2 regions of the Streptococcus sp. ALY_211 genome follow, and region 2 is predicted to be linked to the other one. Evidence: predicted binding sites of a transcription regulator. Region 2 holds the regulator's gene; the other holds the start of a gene.
What was found. The regulator CtsR, encoded in region 2, represses protease genes until heat stress. The targets are predictions, from matches to a motif close to TTGGTCAAAAAAGGTCAAANA.
Positions count from the first base shown of each region.

Region 1 (4,440 bases), on a different contig from region 2:
ACCAAGCACCATTTGGAGCTTGAACTAGAATAATCTCAGTGCGATCCTGATTTGGAATGACCGCATAAACACCATAGCGCTCAACATAGTCTTGTCCTTCCAGTTTTTGACCAAATATAGGTTGCCGATTCATACGAGCACCTCGTTTCTAAAAGTATTATCGTCCCTTTCATTATACCAAACTTTTAGATGAAGGCCAGTGCTCATAAAAAGAAGCTTAAAACCTACTTGGATCTAAGCTTCTTTTTATTTTGTATTAGTTATCAGACTGAGTAATAGAGCTAGTTTCTTTAGGCTCATCAATCGATTTTTCTTCCGCTTTTTTAGCAGCCTTGATCACAATATTGCCATTTGATGTCATGACCGCTTTAAAATTGTGTTCCTGAGGATTTTCAAGGTAAAAATCGGTAATAGCATCTTCGATATGATCTTGAATTGTACGACGTAATGGGCGAGCCCCCATCTTAGGATCGTAACCAAGATCAACTAGTTTTTCTTTGACTTTATCGGTCACTTCCAAGTGAAGAGAATTACTTGCTAAGCGTTTGTTGACATCAGCAAGCATAAGATCAACAATGTGCAGAAGGTTATCCTTGCTGAGAGACTGGAATTCGATAATACCGTCGAAGCGGTTCATAAATTCTGGACTGAAGAAATTGCTCAATTCACCAAGAACAGAGTTAGTCCGTCCCTCACGGGCAGCACCAAAACCAACTGAAGCCTCAACCTTACCAGTACCAGCGTTAGAAGTCATGATGATGATAGTATCTTTGAAGCTGACAGTCCGTCCTTGACCATCAGTCAAACGACCATCATCCAGTACTTGTAAGAACATATGCATAACATCAGGATGAGCTTTTTCTACTTCATCTAAGAGAATAAGAGAATAAGGATTTCGACGCACCTGCTCGGTTAATTGACCGGCTTCTTCATAACCGACATATCCTGGAGGAGCTCCGACAAGTTTAGCGACAGCGTGTTTCTCCATGTATTCAGACATATCGAAGCGAATCATACTATCTGCAGAACCAAAGAGCTCAATAGCTAGTTGTTTAGACAGTTCAGTTTTACCTACACCGGTAGGACCAACGAAGAGGAAACTACCAATTGGTCGATTTGGGGAACCTAGACCGACCCGATTACGGCGTATTGCCTTGGCAATCTTATCAACAGCATCATCTTGGCCAATGACATGAGATTTGAGATCATCAGCTAGGTTGACCAGTTGCGATTGCTCTTTCTCTTTTAATTCACCGACTGGAATATTAGTTTTTTGCTCGATGATGGCTTCAATATGCTTTTCAGTAATAACTGGAATCTCCTGATCAGTCAACTCATGCTGCTGCATTTCTTTATACTTGGCGATTTGATCACGGAAATAAGCTGCCTTTTCAAAGTCTTCATCACGCGTTGCCTGAGCCTTGAGATTTTCTGCCTCAATCAAACGCTTATCGATTTCTTTCGGATCGACAAAATTGAGGGTCAAATTCATCTTAGAACCGGCTTCATCTAGTAGATCGATTGCCTTATCGGGTAAGAAACGATCCTGAATGTAGCGGTTGGAAAGAACAGCCGCAGCTTCAATAGCGTCGTCAGTATACTTGACGTGGTGGTAATCCTGGTATTTAGGCTGGATACCACGTAGAATAGTGATCGTCTCTTCCACCGTTGGTTCATCTACTTTAACTGGCTGCATACGACGTTCAAGCGCCGCATCCTTTTCAATGATACGGTATTCGTTGAGGGTTGTAGCACCAACCAACTGCAGTTCACCACGTGCTAGAGCAGGCTTCAAGATATTACCGGCGTCCATGCTACCATCACTGGTACCACCTGCACCGACAATTTCATGGATCTCATCAATAAAAAGAATGACATCTCGACGCTGACGAATTTCTTCCATAAGTTTTTGCATCCGCTCTTCAAACTGACCACGAATGCCTGTTCCTTGAACTAGGCTGACGACATCCAGACGAATGACCTGCTTATTCTGCAGTTTCTGTGGCACATTGCCCTCGACAATTTTTTGGGCTAAACCTTCGACTACAGCCGTTTTACCCACACCAGGTTCTCCGATTAGGACAGGATTATTTTTGGTACGGCGATTTAGAATTTCAATAACACGCACGATCTCTTGATCACGTCCAATGACAGGATCAATATTACCCTGACGTGCGATCTCTGTAACATTAATACCGAATTCTTCTAAGAGACCTTGAGGTTGCTTAGGAGCTTCTTGTTGAGGACGACGCCGGTTACCTTGTCCTCCTCGATTTCCACCATTACCACCAGATCCAGCTTGGGTTGGCGGTGTATTGGGTAAATCTTGGTTGAAAGCACGAAAGTTATTTAAATCTCCGAAAAAGTCATCAAAGAAAGATTCCATAGATTGATTACTTGGATTTTGGTTGATGAGATTTTCAGGATCAGACTTCATAATTTGATAACAGTTTTGGCAAAGATCAATCTGCTTTTGCTGCCCATTAACATTAGTATATAGATGAATGCTAGCATCATTGAGATTACAATTTTGACATAACATAGGAATACCTCCTGAGGATTGACTGGCCTCTATAGTCAATAAAGGTCAAATCTTATGATGTCATTATATCATTCACAGGTTAGAAAGCAAGTAAAAAGATCGGAAAATTAGCAGTCGATAGAAGAGAGTGCTAAAACATCAAGATATGTATAAAATTCAATAAAATCTTGACAAAATTCGATAAAATGCTAATATTTATGTATAAAAATACAAAAATGAGGAAAGAATATGGCTAAGTCATTTTTAAAAGAAGTAGATTTCACCAAAGCAGAGCTGCTAGAGTTAATCGATCAAGCCGCTAAGTTTAAGCAACTAAAAAAGGATAAACAAGTCCACAGGTACCTAGAAGGGCTAAATATTGCCCTGATCTTTGAGAAAGCTTCGACCAGAACTCGCTCAGCCTTTACAGTAGCAGGCCAAGATTTAGGAATGCAGGTGACCTACTTAGGTGCAAATGAAATCCAACTAGGCAAAAAAGAATCTGTAAGGGATACGGCTAAAGTCCTAGGTTCTATGTTTGATGGCATTGAGTACCGTGGCTATAAGCAAGCCGATGTAGAAGATTTAGCAACCTACTCAGGCGTTCCTGTCTGGAATGGCCTGACGGATACCTGGCACCCGACCCAGATGATCGCAGATTTTCTGACCATAAAAGAAACATTCGGCCATCTGGATGGTTTAAAACTGGTTTATATGGGGGATGGACGCAATAATATGGCCAATTCTCTGTTAGTGACCTCAGCTATTTTGGGAATAGATTGTAAAATTATTGCTCCTGAATCTCTGCAGCCTGAGCAAGCCATCATTGACTTGGCTCATCAGCATAATACAGGCTCCGAGCTAGTTATAACAGATGATGTCGCAGAAGTTAAGGGAGCAGATATTATTTATACTGATGTTTGGGTATCCATGGGAGAAGAGGTCGATTTTAAGGATAGGATCGATTTACTGCTGCCTTATCAGGTTAACCAAGAGTTAATCATGGCTGCTGAAAATCCTGATCTTATCGTCATGCACTGCCTGCCAGCTTTTCACGATACGCAGACGATTATCGGTCAAGAGATCTATGATAAATATGGCTACAGTGAGCTAGAAATTACAGACCAAGTCTTTCAAAAATATAGTCCCTACATTTTTCAGGAGGCTGAGAACCGTATGCATGCGATCAAGGCTATTATCTATAATTCTTATAAAAGTGATTAAGAGAGGCTAACCGCTTCTGAAATTTACAGATGTTTTAACCTTTCATCTATGACAATAACAGACTTTATGGTAAAATAAAAAAGATTAAAACATATTGGGGCTAGCTTCGTTATAAAAGCTGTGTCTTAGCTAAGGAGAAACGATATGGAATCACATTTGGTGAGAATTATTGATCGTCTTCAATTAATGGCCACTGATGGTAATAATTTGAAGCGTAATTTTGAGCGCGAAGGTGTTGTCGTAGCAGAAGTATCATTTGCTAACGATCCAGAAAATGGACCGGTCTTCACATTGCGTGATGTCAATGCTCGTGAAACATATACATTTGACAGCATTGACCTCATCGCTATGGAAATCTATGATCTTATTTATTAAATAGATAAGCTAGAAATAGTATTCCGACAGACTCTCACAATGAGCATTAGCCATCAAAAGAGAGTCGGACAAAAAACTGTTAACAAGTCTGGACTTTTGTCATAGACTTGTTTTTTTATTTTTTATCAATAGTTATTGTATGTTTATACAAATTATGCTAAACTATATACAATAATTCATCCTTATTACTGCTCTTTTGGATGAATATAACTAATCTCTATACCAACTAATGTTTTGGCTTGCATAGAGAGACCATCAGCATAACAAGGGGAATAGTCTAGTGAACTTTGATTTTTCATTTTTACCCAAATATTGGGGTT
Region 1 is NZ_JBZFUN010000003.1:62,352-66,791, forward strand. It holds gene AC4HAJ_RS03560 (NUDIX hydrolase) at 1-133, opposite strand, end outside; gene AC4HAJ_RS03565 (ATP-dependent Clp protease ATP-binding subunit) at 257-2,542, opposite strand; gene argF (ornithine carbamoyltransferase) at 2,771-3,745, shown strand; gene AC4HAJ_RS03575 (YkuJ family protein) at 3,890-4,120, shown strand; gene AC4HAJ_RS03580 (amino acid ABC transporter permease) at 4,401-4,440, shown strand, end outside.
Region 1: a site for CtsR is predicted at 2,574-2,594, ahead of AC4HAJ_RS03565 (ATP-dependent Clp protease ATP-binding subunit). Genes of this name have one in related genera too.

Region 2 (4,440 bases):
GTTGAGACGGCTGGCTGCAAATTTTTCCATATACTCAGACATATCAAAACGTATCAGCGCCGACTCATCATCAAACAGCAGCTCGGCTAAGGCCTTAGCCAACTCTGTCTTACCAACACCCGTAGGCCCTAAAAACATGAAGGAGCCAATTGGGCGTTTACCAGTATGAAGACCAGATTGATTTCGACGAATAGCGTTGGCTACTGCTGAAATTGCTTTTTCCTGACCGATCACGCGCTTGTGTAATTCGTTTTCCAGGTTGAGGTAGCGCTTGCTGTCCGCCTGGGTCATCTTTGCTACTGGGATGCCTGAGAGCTTGCTCAGAGTCTTCAAAATATCATCCTCTGTAATCGGTGTTGGTTTTTGCTTGACACTTTTAGTCTCACTTTTAATCAAAAGATTGGCAACGGCGTCAAAGTTCCTCTCCAAGAGTGCCTTATCTACGGGAGTCAAAAATTCTGGTGCAGATTTTTTAATAGTATTCTGAACACCAGCACTAGCTTCATCCAAGAGATCAATCGCAGAATCAGGGAGATTTTTACTAGTAAGATAGCGATGGGCTGCTTTTACTGCCGTCATCATCACATCATCTGAGATAGTGACATTGTGGTAATCTTCATAACTCTTTTTTAAGCCACGTAAGATAGCATAAGCGTCCTCTATCTTAGGCTCTTCGATTAAAATTTTTGCAAAACGACGAGATAGGGCAGCATCTTTCTCGAGATGCTTAGAATACTCTTCTTGAGTCGTTGCACCTACCATGTGTAAACTGCCACGTGATAGAGCAGGCTTGAGGATATTGGCGGCATCAAGCGTACTGTCGATTCCGCTACCGGAACCCATGATGGTGTGAATCTCATCCACAAACAAAATGATATGACCATCTTCTTCGACTTCCGAAATGATCTGATTCATTCGTTCTTCGAAGTCACCACGGAAGCGTGTCCCAGCAATGACTGACATCATGTCGAGTTCCAAAACTCGAAAATCTGCCAATTCATAAGGCACCTCTCCTTGGACAATACGCTGGGCTAGACCGTAAGCTAGCGCTGTTTTCCCTACACCAGCATCACCTACTAAGATAGGATTATTTTTTGTTTTACGGCTAAGAATTTGCAGCATACGGCTGATTTCTTCATCGCGTCCAATCACTTTTTCGAGCTTTCCTTGAGCTGATAAAGCGGTTAAATCACGAGTAAAATCAGCTAATTCACCGGGGTTGCTCTGTCCCCCCATCATATTATTAAAGTTGCTATTACCTGATTTTTTAGGCTTACTAATGTCAAAAATTGCTTTGACTTGGTCTTTATCAAAACCTGCATAGCGTTCTAGTACCTTGCGTAGATCAAGCAATCTTGGTCGATTCTTGCCATCTTCCTGAGCAAGAAAGCCTACTTGCTCTAAAATACGTAAGGCAAGATTATCCCGTGTCAAAAGTATGGCCATAAGAATGTGCTCAGTTCCTACTTCCTTCGAGGATACTGCTACGCTAATTTTCTCACCATAGTCAAGCACACGCTTGAGAGCAGGTGAAGCAGGCAAGATGTCTCTCACTCCACCAACAGGAGAAGGCTGGCGGCGCATGACCAAACTGGCAGCTTCTTCGTAGTCATCCAAGTCGATCTGGTTATCAAAATCTCCCAGAGTCAGGCGGGCCACCGTGTCGTCAACATCCACCAAAGCTAAGAGAACATGCCAAGTCTCTAAGAGCTTGCTCTGAAAACGAGCCGCCTGATACTGGGCTCTATTGAAAACCTTTTGCATTTTTAAAGAGTAATTAGTCATAAGGATTTCCTTTTCTATCTAATCGCTGAATAATTTTCTTTAACATACGTGCACGAATTTCAAGTGCATCATCACCGAGAACGTCATCTAGCGCAGAGGCCAAAATAATATTGCCCTCCCGTTCGCTAATAATTTTTTCGTCATAAAGCTGTTGAATAATATCATTAAAAACTTGGCTGCTGATTGACTGGCCAATAGAGGTAGCCAAAGAGCAGAGTAAATGATGCTGATCAGAAAACGCCACCTTAGCAATGCGGATATAGCCCCCGCCACCACGCTTACTCTCAACAATATAGCCCCTACTTTCAGTGAAGCGAGTCTTGATGACATAATTAATCTGGCTAGGAACCACATCAAAGGAACTAGCTAGGTGTGAACGTTTTAACTCCGCAATACCTGTCTGAGCTAATATCTTTTTAATATACTCTTCAATATTATCCGATGTATTTTTTGTAGGCATATGAGTTTCCCATCCTGTCTTTGACTATCTTTGACTATTATACCTTAATTGTCAGCGTTTGGGAAGTAAAGGGCACTATATGCAAAAAGAGATTGGACAAATGTCCAATCTCTTAAACTATCTAGATATGCTCAATTAAATTAATTATTGAGCGCAGCTGCCATAGTTGCGGCAACTTCGTTTTCAAAGTCGTTAGCTGCTTTTTCGATCCCTTCACCAACTTCGAAGCGTTCGAAGGCAACAACTTTAGCATTGACTGAGTCAAGATAAGCTTCAACAGTCTTGCTATCATCCATGATGTAGACTTGTGCAAGAAGAGTATACTCTTGGTCAACCTTAGTATTGTCTAACATAAAGCGATCCATCTTACCTGGAATGATTTTATCCCAAATTTTTTCTGGCTTGCCTTCAGCTTGCAACTCTGCCTTGATATCTTCTTGCGCTTGTTCCAAAACTTCTGGAGTCAACTGGCTCTTAGAACCGTATTTCAAGTGTGGAAGGGCTGGTTTATTCACCATAGCACGACTTTCGTTGTCTTGATCGATCTTATGGTTTAATTGAGCCAACTCATCCTTGATGAATTGCTCATCCAATTGTGTATATGACAAGACTTTTGGACTCATTGCAGCAGCATGCATAGAGATTTGCTTAGCCAAGGCCTCATCACCACCTTCGACAACACTGATAACACCGATACGGCCACCGTTGTGTTGGTAAGCACCGAAGGCTTGGTCATCAGTCTTTTCAAGAAGGGCAAAGCGACGGAATGAAATTTTTTCACCGATCGTTGCTGTCGCATTAACATACGCTTCCTCAAGAGTTTCACCTGAAGCAGTAGTCAATGCAAGCGCTTCTTCATTGTTAGCTGGCTTACCTTCAGCAATCACTTTAGCTGTCTCGTTTACCAGCTCAACAAATTGAGCATTTTTAGCAACAAAGTCAGTTTCTGCATTAACTTCAACGACTGCTGCAACATTGCCTGACACGTAAACACCTGTCAAACCTTCAGCAGCTACACGGTCAGCTTTTTTAGCAGCCTTAGCCATTCCTTTTTCGCGAAGTAATTCAACCGCTTTGTCAATATCACCATCAGTTTCTACCAATGCCTTCTTAGCGTCCATAACGCCGGCACCAGATTTTTCACGCAATTCTTTAACAAGCTTTGCAGTAATTTCTGCCATGATTAGTCCTCCAATTATAATAGTTTAAATAATAAAGGGCTAGGGCTGAGCCCTGCCCTTTAGCTGTTTCTTGGGTTAAGAATTAGTCGTTGTCGCCTTCAACAACTTCAACAATTTCTTCCATTGAGTCAGCATTTGCTGAAGCAGCAGTCATTTCTTCCTCAACGGAACTGTCTTCACCTTGGTTTCCTTCGATGATCGCATCTGCCATCTTAGATGTAATCAATTTGACAGCACGAATAGCGTCATCGTTAGCTGGGATGATCACATCAATATCATCTGGATCAGTGTTAGTATCAACCATAGCTACGACTGGGATACCAAGTTTTTTAGCTTCTTTAACAGCGATTTGTTCCTTGTGTGGATCAACAACAAACATTACATCTGGGATGCGAGGCATGTCTTCGATACCACCCAAGAATTTTTCAAGACGAGCACGTTGTTTATTAAGAAGGGCTACTTCTTTCTTAGGAAGGACTTCAAAAGTTCCTTCTTCTTCCATGCGCTTGATTTCTTTGAGGCGAGCAATACGTTTTTGGATTGTGTTCCAGTTTGTCAACGTTCCACCCAACCAACGGTGGTTGATGAAGTATTGACCTGCACGCGCTGCTTCTTCAGCGATCGCTTCAGCCGCTTGTTTCTTGGTACCAACAAATAAGATAACCGCATCATTTGCTGCAGCATCACGGACAAAGTTGTAGGCTTGATCCGCTAATTTTACAGTTTGCTGGAGGTCGATAACGTGGATACCGTTACGCTCTGTGAAGATGTATTTAGCCATCTTCGGATTCCAGCGACGAGTTTGGTGACCGAAGTGAACACCAGCCTCAAGAAGTTGTTTCATTGAAATTACTGCCATGAGTAGTTTCTCCTTTTTTGTTTTTTCCTCTTTCAGACCTTAGCTTGCAGGAGCAACCGTAGTGGCAACAGCTTCCACAATCAGTCTAAAATGAGTATTTATTGCCTGTTGGCAACCTCCTAATCTTACCAAAAAAAGACAAAAAAGACAAGCTG
Region 2 is NZ_JBZFUN010000002.1:114,947-119,386, forward strand. It holds gene AC4HAJ_RS02510 (ATP-dependent Clp protease ATP-binding subunit) at 1-1,785, opposite strand, end outside; gene AC4HAJ_RS02515 (CtsR family transcriptional regulator) at 1,778-2,245, opposite strand; gene tsf (translation elongation factor Ts) at 2,386-3,426, opposite strand; gene rpsB (30S ribosomal protein S2) at 3,509-4,285, opposite strand.